Saccharobesus litoralis: one gene and its partner. The protein of the gene in region 1 interacts with the protein of each later gene in a pairwise test. Links are inferred from orthologs where the notes say so. Each region holds a gene or a part of one and is shown in the gene's direction. Other genes may lie near its edges.

Region 1 (8,048 bases):
GCAAGACAACCATTGGCAAGTTACCGCACAACATAGTCAGCTCAAACAAAATCGCTACTTACAATTGCACGATACCATTGTTTTACAGGCACTCAGCAACGCTCAGCCTATATACCAAATCAATACCCAAGCTATTGATATTGACCTAATTAACCAAGAAATCCATAACGATACGCAAGTCAAATTAGCCAGTTCACAACTGCAATTGGCTGGCAAAACCCTCTATGGCAACTTACGTTCTAAACAATTTGAAATCCAACATGACATTAAAGCCACTTACTCACCTAGCCATTAGACTAGGCTTAATATTCAGTGTATTGCTATCAACTGCGAGTTTTGCAGAACAAGCTGCTGATAATGAACAAATATTTATTGATGCGGAAAAGCAATCAATGGATTTAGTTAATAATAAACTCACTTTTTACGGTAATGTCCAAATCAGTCAGGGGCACTTACAGCTCAATGCCGACAAATTAGAAGTGCAACGTAATAAAGGTAATCAGTCAGAAAAGCTTATCGCTTCAGGTAACCCAGTCACCTTTAATCATCAGTTAAAAGATGGGATCCAAATCAAAGCTCATGCACAGCAAATGCATTATAACTTAACAACCCAAGTTTTAGTGTTAATTGGCCAAGCACAAATAAACCAAGCGGATAGCATGATTAACGGTGACCGAATTGAATACGATGTGGCTAAACGCCAACTCATCGCATCTTCCGACAAAGCCTCTGAATCGAGGGTTCGCGTTGTGTTAACTCCGGTAGCAAAAGAAAAATGACCAAACTCGTCGCTAAAAATTTAGCCAAAAGATATAAAGCTAGACAAGTCGTACAAAGCGTATCACTTGAAGTAAATTCTGGACAAATTGTCGGGCTACTTGGCCCTAACGGCGCAGGAAAAACAACCACTTTCTACATGATTGTGGGGTTAGTCGCTGCTGATAGCGGAGAAGTATCGCTAGACGACAAAGATATGACTCACTTCCCAATGCATGAAAGGGCAAGATTAGGGGTTGGCTATTTACCGCAAGATTCATCTATTTTTAGAAAATTGACCGTGCGTCAGAACATAATGGCTATTTTAGAAACAAACAAAGCACTAAATAGCCAACAAAGAGAAAATAAACTTGCAGAATTACTACAAGAGTTTCATATTGAACACATAGTCGATAGTTTAGGAATGAGTTTATCGGGTGGAGAAAGACGTCGCGTAGAAATTGCCCGAGCTTTAGCTGCAGACCCTAAATTTATCCTATTAGATGAACCTTTTGCTGGTGTTGATCCTATTTCAGTACTCGATATAAAAAGGATTATTACCCATTTAAAAGACAGAGGTATTGGCGTATTAATTACCGATCATAACGTAAGAGAAACGCTAGATGTTTGCGAAACAGCCTATATTGTTAGCCAAGGTAATCTCATTGCCTCTGGCAAACCGGAAAGTGTGTTAGCAAATAAACAAGTGAGAGAAGTGTATCTTGGCGAACAGTTTACACTTTAATGATGGTAAGCCAGCCTGTAACCGTGGCCAATAAACCGATTAGATAATGAAACAATCGTTACAATTAAAATTTAGCCAACAACTGACCATGACACCTCAGTTGCAACAAGCCATTCGCTTGCTGCAATTGTCGACCTTGGATTTACAACAAGAAATTCAAGATGCGATGGATGCTAATCCTCTGCTTGAACATGAAGAACAAGATAGTTTTGACAGCAACGAAAGCTTAGATTCAATCAAGGAGCCAGAATCTAACCTGCTAAATGGCTATGACGACACGCCAGAGCCTATTGCCGATACCAAACAAGAACTAGAGCGGACAGAAATTCCAGACCAATTAGTCACAGATACCACTTGGGATGACCATCTATCCCAGGGTGCCAGCCCAGCAGCTAAAAGCTCAAGTTATTCTGTTGCAGACGATACAATTTACCAAGGCGAAACCACTGAAACGATCCGTGACCACTTGTATTGGCAAATGGACCTGACCCCATTCTCACCAACCGATCAGGCAATTGCCACCGCAATTATCGATGCGGTAGACGACAGCGGTTATTTAACCGTTAGCGCTGAAGATATATTAGAGAGTATGGGCGATGACGAAGTTGAGCTAGACGAAGTTGAGGCTGTACTGAAACGCATTCAGTTATTTGATCCTATTGGTGTTGCGTCAAGAACCGCGCAAGAATGCTTACTGGTACAACTCAATCAATTTAGCCCAGAGACGCCTTGGCTTAAAGAAACTAAACAAATCATAGCCAATCATATCGACTTACTTGCCAATCGAGATTATCGAACCTTAAGCCGAAAAAGCCGGTTGAAAGAAGATCAACTGCGGGAAGTGATGAAACTCATTCATTCACTCAACCCTCGCCCTGGCAATGCAGTCATCGCGGAGGAAGCACAGTATATTGTCCCGGATGTTTCAGTGCGCAAAGAAAAAGATTCATGGATTGTTGAGCTAAATCCGGAAAGTGTGCCTAAACTTAAAGTAAACCAAGAATATGCTGCATTAAGTCGCACTGCGAAAAATTCAGCGGACACTCAATTTATTCGTTCTCATATGCAAGATGCAAAGTGGTTTATTAAAAGTTTGGAAAGCCGTAACGATACTTTACTCAAGGTCGCAAACTGCATTGTTGAACACCAACAAGGCTTTTTTGAGTATGGTGATGAAGCCATGAAGCCTATGGTGTTAAACGATATTGCCGAAGCAGTTGAAATGCATGAGTCGACAATTTCACGTGTGACTACACAAAAATACATGCACACGCCGCGCGGTATTTTTGAACTAAAATATTTCTTTTCCAGCCATGTCAGCACTGAGAATGGCGGCGAATGTTCATCTACCGCTATTCGCGCATTGATTAAAAAATTAGTAGCCGCTGAAAACCCAGCTAAACCGCTAAGTGACAGTAAAATCACCGACCTGTTAGCTGAACAAGGTATTCAAGTCGCTCGCCGTACCATAGCTAAGTACCGAGAAGCTTTGTCGATTCCACCATCAAACCAACGTAAGAGCCTACTTTAGGGCTCGCAACCATAGAAGGAAAAGCCTATGCAAATCAACTTAACTGGCCGCCATGTAGAAGTGACCGAGGCTTTAAAAACGTATGTCGACACAAAGTTTGCAAAACTAGAGCGACATTTTGATCATATAAACAATGTATATGTTATCCTAAGCGTGGAAAAGTTAGTGCAAAAAGCGGAAGCGACTTTGCATATTAACGGCGGAGAGATATTTGCCACGTCCGATCACCAGGATATGTATGCAGCGCTTGATTCATTAATTGACAAGCTCGACAGGCAAGTAATCAAACATAAAGAAAAATTAAAGAGTCATTAATCTGCTCAATGGAAATTGAACAACTAATCACTCCGGACTGCGTATTTTGCGCAGTTCCGGCTAAAAGCAAAAAAAGAATCCTTCAAGTTATTAGCCAATATGCGGCTAAACAGCTAGGGCAAACTGAAATACAAGAACAAGACATACTTGATGCCTTGCTAGCACGTGAAAAACTCGGCAGCACAGGTATAGGTCAAGGTATTGCCTTACCTCATGGTCGTCTTAATTGTAATAAAAGTTTAGCTTTGTTGTTAACCTCAGACGAAGCCATTGACTATGACGCGATAGACAATGCCCCAGTCAAAGTTTTCTTCGCATTACTTGCCCCTGAGTCTGAATGCCAAGACCACTTAAAGTCACTAGCACTAATAGCCGAAAAACTATCTGATAAAACTGTACTTAAAAGTGTGAAAAACGCTATAACCAATCAAGAGTTATACCAAGCAATCACTAATTAAGTTTGTTGTTAAGTTTATGGCAAGTTAAGTTCATGACTATAAATAGCTGAAAATAGTGGTATATTCTACTTGCTTATTTCAATAGGTTGTTAGTTTTAAGGAAAAACGATGTTACAGCTAGTCATTTTCACTGGTCGCTCAGGATCAGGTAAAACCGCTGCGTTACATAACCTTGAAGATTCAGGTTACTATTGTGTCGACAATATGCCGCTAGAGCTTTTGCTGTCGCTCATCAATACAATGCAAGGCAAAGCCGATAAAGTTGCGGTGACATTAGATATTCGTAATCTAACGTCTCCTTCTGAGAATCAAGTTTCCACCTATTTAGAGACATTACGTAATAAAGTCAGCTTACGTGTTGTTTACCTTGATTCGACTAATACCGCTTTGCTAAAGCGCTTTTCAGAATCAAGACGTATTCACCCACTCTCCTTACAAAACAGTGAGCTTAGCTTAGAAGAAGCGATTAAAGACGAAGAAAACCAATTAGACAGCATCAAGCAACAATCTGATTTAATTTTAGATACAACAGGGCTAAGCATTCATCAGTTAAACGACTTGGTTCATAGCGAAATACTTGGCACTAAAGCCAAGCAACTCAAGTTGGTATTCACTTCATTTGGTTTTAAGCACGGGCTTCCGCAAGATGCAGACTATGTGTTTGATGCGCGTTTTCTGCCTAATCCTCACTGGGTACCCGAACTAAGACCACTCACGGGTTTAGACCAACCGGTAATCGATTACTTAGCGCAAAGTCCAGAAGTGAGTGAATTCATCTGGCAAGTTAAAATCTTCCTTAAAACTTGGTTACCTGCGCTGGAGCGCAATAATCGCAGTTACGTGACTGTCGCCATTGGCTGTACAGGTGGCCAGCATAGGTCTGTGTATGTGGCACAAACATTAGCTGATGCCTTTAAACAAGAAAGAGATAACATCACCATTTTACATCGAGAGCAGCGTCGTTAGTTCATGTCAATTTGTGTATCAGAGTCACTCACCATAGTTAACAAGCTTGGGCTACATGCACGAGCGGCAACTAAGCTCGTTGAGCTAACCCAACAATTCCAATCGACAATTACCATTAGCTGCGAAGGTAAATCAGCCAACGCCCAAAGTGTTATGGCGCTTTTGCTGCTTGCTGGTGCGCAAGGCAAACAAATAACCGTACAATGCACTGGCGAAGATGCCCCAGCGGCATTAGAAGCCGTAAAAGCACTAATAGCCAATAAATTTGAAGAAGCTGAGTAGCCCTACTCCCCTGTGTTTTCAACACTAATAGTTAGAATTGCAAACAGGCTTGCGGTAGACTAAGCGCATAATATTTCTGATAAAGATCTGCGGGATATGCAGGACACCTTCGAACAAGACAATAGCCAAAACTTGCTAAGCGATATTAGCCATGCGCTAAGTCAAGGCATGTTTGTGCACGTGCGTAATATACTGCACGAGATGTCTGACGGAGATATAGCCCACGTCTTAGAGTCCTCACCCAGCAAACAACGCCATGTTATTTGGACATTAATTGACCCAGAGTTTCACGGCGACATTCTTGAAGAGCTATCTGAAGACGTTCGCAATAGCATCATCCAAAAAATGAACCCCTCAATGGTTGCCGAAGCCACTGAAGGGTTAGATACCGATGATCTTGCCGAAGTATTACGTAGCCTGCCCGATGAAACTTACCAAGCCGTTTTGCAATCGCTGGATGAGCAAGATCGTCATCGTGCAGAAAAAGCCCTAGGCTACGAGGAAGACACCGCCGGCGCTATCATGAATACGGATACCGTCACCATCCGTCCTGATGTGACTATTGAAGTCGTGAGTCGCTATCTCAGGTTGCGTGGCCATCTTCCAGAAGCAACTGACGTATTGTACGTGGTTGATGATCAAGACAAGTTACTCGGCACATTAAGTCTGGCAAAACTCGTGGTCACGTCAAACCCCGCGACTTTAGTGTCAGACATTATGGAAGAAGAAGCGGAAACTATCCCTGCGGATATGGACGAATCTGAAGTTGCTAAACAATTTGAGCGCCATAATTGGATATCAGCACCTGTTACCAATGAGCAAGGTCTACTATTAGGTAGGATCACCATAGATGATATTGTTGATATTATTCGTGAAGATGCCGAACATTCCATGATGAGTATGGCGGGTTTAGACGACGAAGAAGACACGTTTGCTCCCGTTATCAAAAGTACCCAGCGTCGCTCTATCTGGCTGGGTATTAATTTAATTACAGCATTATTGGCCGCTTTAGTTTCTAGTGCTTTTGAAGACATTCTTTCCCAACTCGCAGTTTTAGCTGTACTCAATACGATAGTACCCAGTATGGGCGGTATCGCAGGTAACCAAACATTAACCTTAGTGATCCGGGCAATGGCGGTAGGCCACGTTGCACCAACCAACGTGCGCTGGCTAATAATAAAAGAATTTACTATCGGCTTGCTGAATGGGGTTTTGTGGGCAGTATTGATTGCCTCTGTCGTCGCACTTTGGAAACAAGACTTATTACTCGGTGGGATTATTGCTTTTGCCATGCTAATGAATATGCTCGCAGCCGGCATTGCGGGTGTAAGTATTCCACTGATATTAAAACGCTTAGAAATAGACCCTGCTCTCGCTGGAGGCGTAATTTTAACAACCGTCACAGATGTAGTCGGTATATTTGCATTTTTAGGTACAGCCACTTGGCTATTAAGTGCTTAAGCAGGGTTTATATTTCCTCTTTTATATTTATCTATAACTAACTGACTATATCGCCACAAAAAATGTCATGGTTGTTGCGTAGGCTGAAAACGGCGCTCATGATATAATTATCTTCATATTTCATGCATATTTTTAGCTAAACTCAAATATGAGCGAACTTAACGCGGTGCTCAGCCATGTATTAAAATGGCCCGTTAGACCTTTTATTCGCACCAAAGTCATTCCAGCGCAATTAGAAGCTGAGATCAACATTGATCACGACAAGCCTTTATTTTACGTTTTAAAAGAAGAGTCAATTTTTGATCTGCTTGCTCTACAGCGCATCTGTAAAAAATTTGATCTACCGTCTCCATTTAGCAAAGTTAACGTCAATGGCACTCTCTACACGAGGTATATTTGCCTTGATCGTATGGCATCCAGCCTAAAGATTAAACGTAAACCGACAGAAGCTTTGTCGCAAGTCGAACAGTTACTTAAGCAACATAAAGAACAAACCGGTATTGATGCTCAATTAATCCCTTGTTTTTCAACTTGGGGACGTTACCCAGGTAAAGCTAACCTTGATGCTGATGTGGTCTTCAACGATCAACGCAAGCCAAGTGCTTTAGCAAAGTTTTTTATTGTTCTGTTTTCAGGGCGTCACAATCTCATTCAGTTCAGTCAACCCGTGTCCTGCCGAGAAGTCGCTGACGATCATGGTTCTGATAAAGCTATTGCCCAAAAACTGCTACGGGTAGCACGTTTTCATTTTCAACGCCAAAAGCTCGCGATTGCTGGCCCAAAGCTGTGGGAAAGAGATCAGCTAATTAATAGTTTATTAGCCTCGCCAGCATTAAAAAAAGTGATTGAAGACGAAGCTAAAAGTAAAAATATTAGTATCAATAAAGCCCGTGAAACCGCGCGCCAATACTTAGATGAAATGGCCGCAGACTATCGAGAAAATGCGGTACGTATTGGCGATCGCGTTCTTACTTGGATATGGAACAAGTTATATCATGGGATCCACATCACCAACGTAGAAACAGTGCGTAAGCTTGCCCATGAAGGTCACGAGGTAGTTTACGTACCTTGTCATCGCAGCCACATGGATTACTTACTATTAACCTATGTGATTTATCACGAGGGATTAGTTCCTCCTCATATTGCAGCGGGCATCAACTTAAACTTCTGGCCAATGGGGCCTATTTTTCGCCGTGGTGGTGCCTTTTTTATGCGCCGCTCATTTCGTGGTAACAAACTTTATTCAGCCGCTTTTAGAGAGTACATGGCACAACTTTTAAGTCGTGGCTATGCGATAAAATACTATCCTGAATCTGGCCGCTCACGTACAGGGCGCTTACTTAAGCCCAAAACAGGTATGTTGGCCATGACAGTGCAATCCGCTTTACGTGGTTTGGATCGCCCTATCACCTTGGTTCCTGTCTATATTGGCTATGAGCATGTAATGGAAGTCAGTACTTACATGCGCGAGCTTGGTGGTGCAGCTAAACAGAAAGAGTCATTCTGGCAAGTATTAGGTATATTGCGTAAATTG
Region 2 (12,919 bases), 3.0 Mb from region 1 along the record:
AACACTCTATTGCTTGAGCAAGCTGTGAATGTAGATAAATTACCTGGGTTTGCCCAAGGTAGCTGTACAGTACAAGACAAAGCCGCACAACAAGCCGCACTATTATTAGATGCGCAAGCCGGCGAGCGTATTTTAGATTGCTGTGCAGCCCCAGGTGGCAAAACAGCCCATATACTCAGCCATACCCCAGATGTCGGCCAAGTTGTGGCGTTAGATATAGATATGCAGCGCTTAAATCGGGTTAACGAAAACTTACACCGCTTACAACTGCAAGCCGAAATATTGGCTGGTGACGCCAGTCAGGTCAATCAGTGGTGGGATGGCCAACTTTTTGACCGCGTATTACTTGATGCACCTTGCTCTGCCACTGGTGTGATCCGTCGTCACCCCGATATTATGTATTTACGCCGTCCAGAAGACATTAGCGTATTAGCTGATTTGCAACAAAAAATCCTCAAGCAAATGTGGCAAATTGTTAAGCCCGGTGGCATATTGCTATATGCAACTTGTTCGGTGCTGCCTATTGAAAACAAACAGCAAATCACGCGCTTTTTGCAAGAGCAAAGCGACGCCGAGCTTGTACCTATTTTTGATAGTGAAACGGCAACCGATCCCGGATGGCAGATTTTGCCAGGTAGCCAGAATATGGATGGTTTCTATTACGCTCGCTTGCGTAAATTGAAATAAAAACAACAATATGAAAATCATAATCTTAGGCGCTGGCCGCGTAGGACGCACGCTTGCAGAAAACTTAGTTGGTGAAAAAAATGAGATCACCATTGTCGACTCACGCACTTCTCGTCTGCGTGAATTGCAAGATAAGTTCGACTTACAAGTGGTTGTTGGCCATGCCTCACATCCAGCGATTTTAGAAAAGGCTGGCGCAGAAGACGCGGATATGGTGATCGCGGTAACCAGTAGCGATGAAACCAATATGGTAGCTTGTCAAATAGCGTACAGTTTGTTTCACACGCCAACTAAAATTGCTCGAATTCGCTCACAAGAATATATTCAATTTCGCAAACAGTTGTTTAAAAACCACGATATCCCTGTGGATCATATTATTGCCCCTGAACAATTGGTGACTAAATATATTCGCCGCTTAATCGACTACCCTGGGGCACTGCAAGTCATGGCATTTGCCAGTGGCAAAGTTTCTTTAGTGGCGGTTAAAGCCTACTATGGCGGCTTATTAGTTGGCCATGCGTTATCCGCTTTACGGCAACACATGCCGCATGTAGATACCCGAGTAGCGGCTATTTATCGTCAAGGCAGACCTATTCGCCCTATGGGTACAACCATAATCGAAGCCGATGACGAAGTATTTTTTGTCGCGGCCACCAAACACATTCGTGCTGTCATGAGTGAATTGCAAAAGCTTGAAGCTTCATATAAACGCGTGATGATTGCTGGTGGTGGTAACATTGGAGCCGGTTTGGCACGCCAATTAGAACAAACGCATCGCGTTAAACTGATTGAGCGCAATGAAGAGCGCGCCACCTATTTATCAGAAACCTTAGAACGTACGATTGTCTTTGCCGGAGACGCTTCCGATCCCGAGTTATTAAACGAAGAACATATCGAACAGGTTGACGTTTTTATCGCTGTCACCAACGACGATGAAGCCAATATCATGTCTGCCATGCTAGCAAAACGTCTTGGCGCGCAAAAAACCATGGTGTTGATCCAACACGGTGCCTATGTCGATTTAGTGCAAGGTGGCGAAATAGATATTGCCATTTCGCCACAACAAGCGACGATTTCAGCGCTACTAACCCATGTGCGCAAAGGCGACATTGTTAACGTTTACTCGTTACGTAAAGGCGCAGCCGAAGCGATTGAAGCTATCGCCCATGGCGACCAAGAAACCTCAAAAGTTGTCGGACGTCGAATTGCTGATATCAAGCTACCACCGGCAACCACTATCGGTGCGATTGTACGCAAAGACGAAGTACTGATTGCTCACAGTGACACGGTTATTGAAACCGATGATCACGTAGTGATGTTTTTAGTTGATAAGAAGTATATTACGGAAGTCGAAAAGCTGTTCCAGCCAAGCGCACTGTTCTTTTAGGTAGATCGGGCTTAAAGTTAGCCCGACAAACTGTCAGTCACGACAACTAATAAAATAACTAGCTTTCAATAAACTTTTGAGCAAATTTCAGGGATTTTTTTCGTTGTTCACTAAACCAGCTATCAATTTTAGATGGGTTGTAATTTTCGCCACTATTGGTTGCCTTAGCTAAGTCATACCCAGTAGATAAACTAACAGAGCGCAAATTACTTTCCTTGCGGTTATTCTGATTTGATATCGACTTCATGCTCTTCCCCTTGATTACTGTATGCTTTTTCTTCTAGCTCATCCGCATGTAAATCATTATGAGTAATAAAAGAATCTACTGATGATAAGTATATTGCAAGAAACTTTGAAATAATAGTTAGAAACTGTAAGTCTCTTGCCTCAATAAACTGCTCTACTTTTGCACTTGTCAGTACAATGACGCCCAACGGATTAATCCCATTGTTAACATCTCCATTATCATCACATCGCAATATCGGTATTGAGATAAAGCTACGATACTTTCTATTATCATCAGCATCTTCAGCACTTTTAGCTAGTTCATGGCTTAAAGTAATGTCCGGGCAAATTTTTGCTTCTTTATGTAAAAAAGATAAACCTACATGCCCATGTCCCGGTTTCCACTGTCTATTCCTTTGTGGAAGTCTACTATCACACTCTCTTGAGACAACAAAGAGTCGATCATCATCTTCATTGTAGAAATATAGCGCTACATTGAATAAGTCCTCAGACTTAAAATCAAATAAAGCTTCCCTCTCAATAACAATAGGCATCATTATTGAATTAAGATGCTCCCTAACAGTATCCCAAAAGTCTTTCTCCTTTACTCCGTTAAAACTATTATCTAGCTTTTGAAATAAACCAATTGCTTGATCCGTTGTAAAAGAAATAATGTAGAGCGAAGTTAGCTGATTACTATACAATTTAGATAAAGTTTTAACTCCATGCTTGTACCTAGCAAGCTCGCTTCTTAACTCACTTAGGGAAGATGAGTACTCTTGTTCTAATTCTACAGCTTGAGAATATAGTGAAAACTTACTATTGTTCTGATGAACAACATAAGCGACAGTAAGATGAACTAAGAGAAAAATTAGACCAAATGCATAAAAAAATGGCTCTGCATTCTGTACGTTTTCAAGACCCCAAATATAAGAAATTCCAAATCCCATAAGAATCGGAGCAAGTAACGTAGTCCAAATATTTGAAAACAATAAAACATTTTCAACAATCCTATCTGAATAGAGGTTATTCGCTTTCGCTTGCTTCATGAAAGATTGAAGATTGTCTTTCGGTTGATACATTTATAAATCCTTTTAATATAATAAATAGCCCTAAAATATGCCGGACTATAGATCCGGCATATTATTTTTAATGGGATCAACCACCTTATCAATCAAATCCGGTTGGTAAGCGCTGATCCAAATACTAGGTGATTGCTCACTTTGGCCATAATCAATAAAAAAGTCATACTTGCCTGATTCTTTCGGGGTAAAACGAAAGAATTCAAATTTGGCACCACAGTTTGCTTTTACTTTATTACCGATCTCAACCACTTCATCTTGGTTTTTGTTAGCATAACCACAGTTACGACCACGAGACCAACTTTCATCGGCAAACTTAAACTCATAAGCTTGACCATCAGCCACTAACTCAACCGTTGTTTTATAAAGCTGGCCAGCGACTTTTTCGACTTTGTAGTCGTCTTCCGCATCAAACCAAGTAAAACTACCTCGTAAGTATAAATACTCAGAGCGGTCTTCTTCAGGTACTTGAGTAGGCTGGCTCGCACAACCCGCTAACAGCAAAGTCGTTGTTAAACAGGTTGCGAGAAAAGCTCGTAATTTCATAATATTACTCTTTAAACTGACTATAGCCTCTACGCGCTAACTATTTCTGCAACACAGAAATATCAGCAATACGCAGGAACAAACCACGTAATTGACTGAGTAAAACCAAGCGATTTTGTTTAACCGCTTCATCATCAGCCATCACCATGACATTATCAAAGAAGCTATCTACCGCCTCGCGTAAACCAGCCAATTCACTTAAAGCTTTAGCGTATTGACGCTCAGCAAATACTGGCTCTAATACAGAAGTTTGCTCAGCTACCGCTTGGGCTAATACTTTTTCAGCATCTTCTTGTAATAGTTGACTATCAACCGTGTCACTTAGTTCGCCATCATACTTGGCTAAGATGTTGCCAACCCGCTTATTCGCGGCCGCTAACGCTTCAGCTGCGTCTAACTGCTTAAACGCAGCAACAGCTTTTACGCGTTGATCGAAATCGAGTGGCTCGGTTGGGCGCTGCGCTAATACCGCTTGGATAAGCTCAACTTCAAAGCCTTGATCTTGATACCAAGTACGGAAACGACCAAAAATAAAGTCGATAACATCGGCTTCAACTTTGTCATTAGTTAGCTTGTCTGCAAATAAGCTGACTGCTTTGGCAGTAACATCAGCAATATCTAAGTTTAATTCACGTTCAACAATAATGCGTAATGCACCGATAGCAGCACGACGTAATGCAAATGGGTCTTTATCACCTTTAGGCAACATGCCAATACCGAAAATACCAGCTAAAGTATCAAACTTGTCAGCTAGTGCAACAGCACAAGAAACCAAGCCTTTAGGCAGCTCATCACCGGCAAAACGCGGCATGTATTGCTCATTTTGCGCTAAGGCAACTTCTTCGTGCTCACCGTCTAAACGCGCATAATGCATACCCATAGCACCTTGCGTACCGGTAAACTCCATGACCATTTCAGTCATTAAGTCCGTTTTACTTAATAAACCGGCGCGCTTAGCATTAGTTGCGTCAGCACAAATTTGCTCGGCGATATAAGCGGCTAATTCAGCAATACGCTCTGACTTTTCAAATAAGGTTCCCAGTTGCTTCTGGAACAAAACACTTTTTAGGCTTTCTAGGCGGCTTTCTAACGTTTTCTTTTTATCGGTTTCAAAGAAGAATTCGGCATCTTTTAAACGTGGACGCACAACTTTCTCATTACCGGCAATAACCTGACTTGGGTCTTTACTTTCGATATTAGAAACAAAGATAAACTTATTAATTAGCGCACCATTTTGATCAAGCACAGGGAAGTACTTTTGATCGCCTTTCATGGTGTAAATTAACGCTTCATCCGGTACAGCCAAAAACTCTTCTTCAAAAGAGGCAACTAACACCACAGGCCATTCAACTAAGCCGGTGACTTCATCAAGTAAATCATCATCAATATCAGCGACACCGCCAAGCTCAGTCGCTTTGGCTTCAGCTTGCGCTTTAATGGCAGATTTACGCTCATTAAAATCTGCAACCACAAAAGCGTCACGTAATACGTTTTCGTATTCATCAGCATGGCTAATCGCCACAGCACCTTGATGATGGAAACGATGGCCTTGCAGTTCTAAGCCTGTTTTAACACCGAGTAATTCAGCATCAATTGAAGTCGCGCCATATAAGATGGTGGCTGTATGCACAGGGCGAATAAACTGCGTATCCGTCGCGCCCCAGCGCATCGGCTTAGGGATAGGTAATTTAGCTAAGGCTTTTTCAGCAATGTCTGGAATAAGTTCGGCTACACCTTTACCTTTAACTTCGGCTTTATGCAGTAACCATGCGCCTTTAGGTGTTTCTAAACGCTCGGCTTGTTCAATACTAATACCATTACCACGAGCCCAACCTAAGGCCGCTTTAGTTGGATTGCCATCAGCATCAAATGCGGCTTGTACTGCTGGGCCACGTTTTTCAACGACTTTATCAGCTTGTTGTGCTGCTAGCTCTGAAACTTTAACCGCTAAGCGACGCGGAGAAGCTAACCAGTTTACCGCTGTAAAACCAAGCTCTGCGGCTTCTAAGCCTGCTTGAATATTTTCTGCAAACGCTTCAGCTAGTTTACGCAACGCTTTTGGTGGTAACTCTTCAGTACCAATTTCAATTAATAAATTATCAGCCATTACTCTGCTCCCTCACTTTGCACTGTTTTTGTTGTTTTAAGCATAGGGAAACCCAATGCTTCACGGGCTGCATAGTAAGATTCGGCACAGGCTTTTGCTAACGTACGCACACGAAGAATATAACGCTGACGCTCGGTCACCGAGATAGCATGACGCGCATCTAGCAAGTTAAACGCGTGAGATGCCTTCATCACTTGCTCGTAAGCCGGTAAAGGTAAGCCTTTTTCAATTAAGGCTTGGCTGTCTTTTTCACATTGGTCAAATTGCTTAAATAACGCATCAACATCCGCATGTTCAAAGTTGTAGGCCGATTGCTCCACTTCATTTTGATGGAAAATATCGCCATAGGTAACTTTCCCCATAGGCCCGTCAGTCCAAACTAAATCGTAAATGCTATCGACGCCTTGCACATACATAGCTAAGCGTTCAATACCATAAGTGATCTCACCTGATACCGGCTTACACTCTAAGCCACCCACTTGTTGGAAATAGGTAAACTGAGTGACTTCCATACCGTTAAGCCAAACTTCCCAGCCTAAGCCCCATGCACCTAAAGTCGGTGATTCCCAGTTATCTTCAACAAAGCGTACATCATGGGTTTGGGTGTCAAAACCGAGTAGTTCTAACGAACCTAAATATAACTCTTGAATATTCTTAGGTGATGGCTTTAACAAAACTTGGAATTGGTAGTAATGCTGTAAACGGTTAGGGTTTTCACCATAACGGCCATCGGTAGGACGACGACACGGCTGCACATATGCACAGTTTTGCGGTTCAGGACCAATTGAACGTAAGAATGTCATAGGGTGGAAGGTACCAGCGCCCACTTCCATATCTAACGGTTGAACTATGGTACAGCCTTTTTCGGCCCAATAATCTTGCAAGGCCAAAATCATACCTTGAAAGGTTTTAATGTCGTACTTTTCCATAAATCGGATATTCTTCTGCGTATTATTTGAAACTGCAGCACCAGCGGCCACGAAATGGCGAGAATTTTAGCGCACTATACCGCCAGAGAGTAGGCTTTATCCGAGGTTAGTGCACGAAAAGCGTGAGTTTTTGGGAATTAATTATGACAAACCAAGCCTGATTGCGCCCCTAAGCACAAAACTAGCTTGGCAATGCTTCTTGTTGATTTGCGGATTTAGCCATAAATTGCTTAGCTAAATTATCTAATGGCTCGGGTTTATGAATGTGATAGCCCTGTAAATAATCAACACCCGCCGCTTGTAGATAACTGACGATATTAGGTGACGCAACATACTCAGCTATGGTTTTAATGCCCAAAGTTTTGCCTATATTGGCAACAGATTGCACCATAGCTTGATCAAGTGGATCTTGATCGACTTGACGCACAAACGAGCCATCTATTTTTAAAAAGTCGACCGGTAAATTCTTCAAATAATTAAATGAAGACAAGCCAGCGCCAAAGTCATCAAGCGCAAAACGAAAACCTTTGTTCTTTAACTGAATAATAAACTGGGACGCCAAGGACAAGTTATCAATCGCAGCCGTTTCAGTAATTTCAAAACAAATAATGTGTGGCGCGATTTGATATTTCGCTTGGCACTGATCAATCACCTGGATCACTTCCGCATCATTTAATGATTTACCCGATAAGTTGATCGCACATTTCATGTTGTTGTGCGGCAGTCGACTACGATGCGTAGCTAACCATGCAAACGTTCGCTGTATTACCCATTTATCAATCGCTTGGATCAAATTGTAGCGTTCAGCAGAAGGCAAAAAGGCATTTGGTGGGATCAACTCATGGTTTTCATCACGTAGGCGCAGCAGTATTTCAAACTGCAAACTAGGATCATCCGGATTAGCCGCAACAATTTTCTGAAAATACAACTCAAAGCCATTATCCTGATCAATCGCTTGTTGCAACCGGCTAACCCATTGCACTTGTTGCTTATGACGCTGGATCTCATTATCGGCTGGCTGGTAAACATTAACTTGATTTTTGCCGCGTTTTTTCGAGGTATAACAAGCTGAATCAGCTTGATTCACCACTTCCGCTAAATTGCGGCTATTTTCATTGATAGCCACAATGCCAATACTAGTCGTCACCGCATACTCTTTACCTTGCCACGCAAAACGATAATCACGCACCACTTGCCTAATTTTTTCAGCAATGGCTTGCCCCTTTGCTAACGGACAGTTGTATAACAAAATAGCGAACTCATCCCCACCCAATCGAGCCAGCATATCTTGTGCCCTAACAAAGCGTTGCATATGTTGACTGACTTGCTTGAGTAATTGGTCACCAGCTGCGTGACCACACACATCATTGACAATTTTAAATTGGTCTAAATCGATATAAATCAGGACATGCTGAACACGCGCCTGACCTTCCCCCGCAACAATATTGTCTATCAAATGACGCAGCCGATTATCAAATTCTCGGCGATTATATAAATCGGTTAACGCATCATGGGTCGCTTGATAGTTCAGCTTGCGCTGAATGCGTTGCGTGTGAGTTACATCTTGAAATACGATCACAATACCAGTTAACTGTTGCGCGCGATTAAATATGGGCGCAGCGGTATAGCGAATAGCATAAACTTGGCCATCTCGACAAAATAACAGCTTACTCTGTTCGGTAATTAAGGTATCTCGTGATTGTTTAATTTGCCGGATCAAACTATCACTCGGGTGTTCCGTGAGGTTATTAACTGCGCAAAATACGCTATGCAACTTTTTACCCAGCGCATCCGCTTGACGCCAACCTGTGAGTTTTTCGGCAGTTTGATTAATGTATTGAATTTCACCGGAAGGAGAGGTCGAAATAACCCCATCACCAATAGAGTCTAAGGTGGTTTTCGCTTTTTCCTTTTCTTGAAACAGCGCTTCTTCTGCACTTTTTTGCTGAGTAATATCATGAACTAGGCAAATATACTCTTTATCATTGTAGCTACTGTTAGTGATGACAATATCTAAATAAACTAAATTTAATGTGTTTTTCGGTTGGCCTTCTAAATAAATATGACCATTTTCTTTTAAAATTTCCGGCCAAGGCTTATGCGTTATTTCACGCTGCACTGCGACCTCATAAATACTTTTCACTTGAATTAATTGCTCAAATGTTTTGCCTTGATACCGCCCTTGCCCAGCAAATATTTTATCCGCCGCGGGATTAACACTAAGCACCCAAGCTGACGCATTTAAGGTAACTATGCCCGCTTGTACATCTTTAACTATCGTGGTGGTTTTATGTACCGCTTGCTCTGCACGCGAAATCATTTTGTTATATTGCTGGGCAATTTGTCCGACTTCCGTAAACGGCTCTACTGGCAAACGTTTTGATAAATCTTCATCCAAATCGGCCTCATTCACCGCAACTAAAAAATCAACCAGATCAGTTTTAGCGCCATGCTCGGCCACATTTAAGCCTATATGTTCTTGTCGAGCTGTCACTCTCAAGCGATAAAAATAATTCAAACCTTTCAGTAAACAAAAAGTGGTGCCAAAAGCCCATAAACCGCAAATGGCGATACCCAAGCATTGCACGCCAATTTGCTCAATGCGCGTCATATCCGTGTTAAGTGTAGAAAGATCAGCAAATAATCCGACCGCTAACGTGCCCCAAATTCCCGCAAATAAGTGAACTGGAATGGCACCTATTGCATCATCTATTTTAAGCTTCAATAGCAAAATACTGCCGTATACATAGATCAAGCCACCTATTGCCCCAATAACAAAGGCTTGCGTTTGATCCACCGCATGACAGGTTGCCGTGATCGCGACCAACCCCGCAATCAGGCCATTGACTGGAACAACGCTAAGTTGCAAATTAGGATGACGTAACCACTGACTGACTAAATAAGCGGCCACACCACCCGCCATGGCAGCCAAAATCGTATTGATCAAGATCTTAGGCAGCTCATTGTTAAACGCCAGCGTGCTTCCGCCATTAAAACCAATCCAACCCAATAGAAAAAACACACTCGCTAGAGTCGCCAAAGTTAAATTACTGGGCGGAACAACGCCATTTTTTTTACTGAATACTCCGGAGCGCGGCCCAATAACAATGACCGCGGCTAACGCGACCCAACCACCTAAACTATGTACAACAGTTGCACCGGCAAAATCGACAAATCCCCAACTTGCTAATAAAACAGCTGATTGGCTTAAAGCGCCGCCCCATACCCAATGCGCAAAAATAGGATAGGTAAACAAAGTGACGATGATGGCAATAGCCAGATAGGCATTAAATTTGGTGCGCTCGGCAATGGCGCCAGAAATAATAGTAACGGCCGTCGCACAAAACATGGCTTGAAATAAAAAGAATACGCCCAACTTGGCATCATTGTTACCAATTTCGAGTAAAAAGTGGTCCGAGCCCCATAATCCGATTTCGCTTTCTCCAAAAGCCAAACCAAAACCAAACAACCACCACAATAAAAAAACTAAGATCAGATCGGCTAAATTTTTGATGGCAACATTTATCGAGTTTTTAGCTCGGGTTAAGCCTGATTCTAAGCACAAAAAACCAGCTTGCATCATAAGCACCAAAATAGTGCTTATCATTAACCAAAGAAGATCTAAGTCCATCTATCGTCCTCCGATATGTTTTAACGACCAACCAAAACTTTAACAAGGGGGGGAATAGTCTTCTCGCTCAAGTTTTATGGTTCATTGTCAGCACTTACTCGCCCCAATCACATAATAAAGCATATGCTCATAGGGTCTCGAAGCTTGACGGCTTTGCCTACATGGATGTAGGTACTTAGGTTTCGTCTGGAACTAGAAACCTGCCCTAAAACCCGATCGCTTTGACTATGGCTCAATGCAAGGCCGGTGAAGATTTAGCCAATTGCATTTAAAGTTTTCGTTAAAATTGTGTAACGACTCAAAGTTAGATAAGCAATATTATTGCCATTAATTTGACGACCGAACTATTTATTCGATCTGTGTAACAAAGGCAGAGGGAAAATCAGGTGTTTTCCTGACTTTTTTAGATTCAACTAAAGCCTGTTGAAAATTAGCAAAAGGGCCGATTAAAATTTTACTCGCTTCGTCTTTATGCTCACGCTGACGAATGCGAAAACTAATCATCTCTCCCTTTAAGATAGTCTGAGCTTGGTCTTTAATTTGATAGGCTAGTGCGATAGATTCAAAATAACCCAAATTTAAGTAGTAACCTAAATCGTCACCCTCTAACGATAAATGTTGTGCCAGTTGGCGATCTTTCTTTAATTCAGACTGATAAATATCAGCATCGGCTTCTGATAAGGCAAATGCTGAGATCACTTGATAAAGTAATTGGGTTGATGTGGAACGATGAACCGATATTTTATAATTAAGCGCTAAAGCTTTGGCGACGCGATCTGCCACACACTTTTGCAAATGGCATTTGCCAATTTGAATAAAGTATTGTTCTTTAGCGACGGCAGGGCTAAATAAAAGAAAAGAAAATACCAAGCTTAAAAAATATTTCATACCTGTTAGGTGTTGGCCGCGAGTTCTCTCAACAAATTTAATAAAGGTTGCACATCTAAATCAGCCAAATTAATTGAACTACTGGCTAACAATGGGGTTTCTAATTTAGTCGCTTCCTCGGTTAATTCAGGGTATCCCAACGAAGCTGCTGAACCTTTAATTAAATGAACAAATTTTTTCAATCGCTCGGTATTTTGTTTGCTATAAGCTTGTTGCAAATCAGCTGCGTACTCATGGCATTTAGCTTTGAAATCTTGCTGTAACTGCGCCATCGCTGCCTGATTTATTTCAGGCTGGGTATCTGACAAGACAACATAGCGTTTCACTTTATTAATTAAATCTTGTCTATCCAAGGGTTTAGCACAATGATCAATAAAACCAATGTTTAAATACTTTTCAACGTCATGCACCATTACATTAGCTGTTAAAGCAATAACTGGCGTATCACAACCGGCTTGCTGTAAGGTTTCAAACGCGGTAATACCATCCATCATCGGCATCTGAATATCCATTAATATCAAATCATAATCTGCTATTAATGCTTGCTCTACCGCTTCAATACCATTGGCGACCGTATCTACATCCAATCCCAAAGAGCGCAGAATCATGGCGAATAGCTTGCGATTTTCATCATGATCTTCGGCCAGCAAAATATGTCCGGTTATTTCATCCTGTGTAATTTGGGACAGTGCTGAGGGCATGGACTGATAGCGAGTAAAGTCGTATTGCGCTACCCAATCACTGTCCGTTTCTGACTGTAATTCAATAAAAGCACTAAATACACTGCCTTCATTCAGTTCACTTTCAACCGAAATTGTACCTGATAACTTGTGACACAAGCTTCTGGTTATATTTAACCCGAGTCCTGTTCCACCATACTTCCTAGTCGTGGAAGGATCGAGCTGACTAAAGGCACCAAATAATTTATTAAGCTTATCTTGTGCAATACCGATACCGCTATCTTTTACATCAAACCTTAATAATGAGCGCCCTTCTATTTCACAAGGCTGAACAGTTAAACTGACTTGACCTTCAGCCGTAAACTTAATGGCATTGGATAGCAGGTTTAACAAAATCTGATTTAATCGAGTGGGATCAGTTTTAATATACCGAGGGATGGGTTGCGCTAAACTAAAGCTTAAGGTTATCGGCTTACTTTTTGCCAGCTCCGCACTCATTTGATAAACCTGATGCAATAATTCAGGTAAATTAACTGACACTATGTCTATATCCAATTGGCCAGCTTCAAGCTTAGAAAAATCCAAAATATCGTTAATTAAACTGAGTAAGTGCTTACCACTGCGCGCCACGGCTTCTACTGCGCCATGTCGCTCGTCATCAGCAAAATCACCGCGCAAATAGCTTTCGGTATAGCCGATAATAGTCGTTAGCGGCGTGCGAATTTCATGACTCATATTGGCTAGAAAATTGGCTTTC

The links.
Region 2: the proteins of ptsN (region 1) and trkA interact in binary tests that used the Escherichia coli proteins (3 or more experiments, as listed by UniProt). The link is inferred for Saccharobesus litoralis from one-to-one orthologs.

What each region holds. Positions count from the first base shown.
Region 1 is NZ_CP026604.1:5,395,351-5,403,398, forward strand. Bases 2,163-5,080 are described here. They hold ptsN (PTS IIA-like nitrogen regulatory protein PtsN), read left to right. Parts: upstream 2,163-3,355; coding sequence 3,356-3,805; downstream 3,806-5,080. Other genes in these bases: C2869_RS20625 (RNA polymerase factor sigma-54), read left to right, coding at 2,163-3,032; hpf (ribosome hibernation promoting factor), read left to right, coding at 3,060-3,347; rapZ (RNase adapter RapZ), read left to right, coding at 3,914-4,771; C2869_RS20645 (HPr family phosphocarrier protein), read left to right, coding at 4,775-5,053. Also shown: LPS export ABC transporter periplasmic protein LptC, read left to right, coding at 1-295; lipopolysaccharide transport periplasmic protein LptA, read left to right, coding at 261-779; lptB (LPS export ABC transporter ATP-binding protein), read left to right, coding at 776-1,501; more of C2869_RS20625, read left to right, coding at 1,548-2,162; mgtE (magnesium transporter), read left to right, coding at 5,150-6,514; glycerol-3-phosphate 1-O-acyltransferase PlsB, read left to right, coding at 6,663-8,048. UniProt on the Escherichia coli protein: Seems to have a role in regulating nitrogen assimilation.
Region 2 is NZ_CP026604.1:2,412,478-2,425,396, reverse strand. Bases 70-2,885 are described here. They hold trkA (Trk system potassium transporter TrkA), read left to right. Parts: upstream 70-697; coding sequence 698-2,074; downstream 2,075-2,885. Other genes in these bases: C2869_RS08420 (GAF domain-containing protein), read right to left, coding at 2,296-2,885; C2869_RS08425 (hypothetical protein), read right to left, coding at 2,133-2,321; rsmB (16S rRNA (cytosine(967)-C(5))-methyltransferase RsmB), read left to right, coding at 70-687. In the rest of the region: more of rsmB, read left to right, coding at 1-69; more of C2869_RS08420, read right to left, coding at 2,886-3,381; C2869_RS08415 (hypothetical protein), read right to left, coding at 3,427-3,927; glyS (glycine--tRNA ligase subunit beta), read right to left, coding at 3,968-6,034; glyQ (glycine--tRNA ligase subunit alpha), read right to left, coding at 6,034-6,963; amt (ammonium transporter), read right to left, coding at 7,145-10,594; C2869_RS08395 (hypothetical protein), read right to left, coding at 10,943-11,482; C2869_RS08390 (response regulator), read right to left, coding at 11,488-12,919. UniProt on the Escherichia coli protein: Part of the constitutive potassium transport systems TrkG and TrkH. May regulate the transport activity of TrkG and TrkH systems. Binds to NAD(+) and NADH.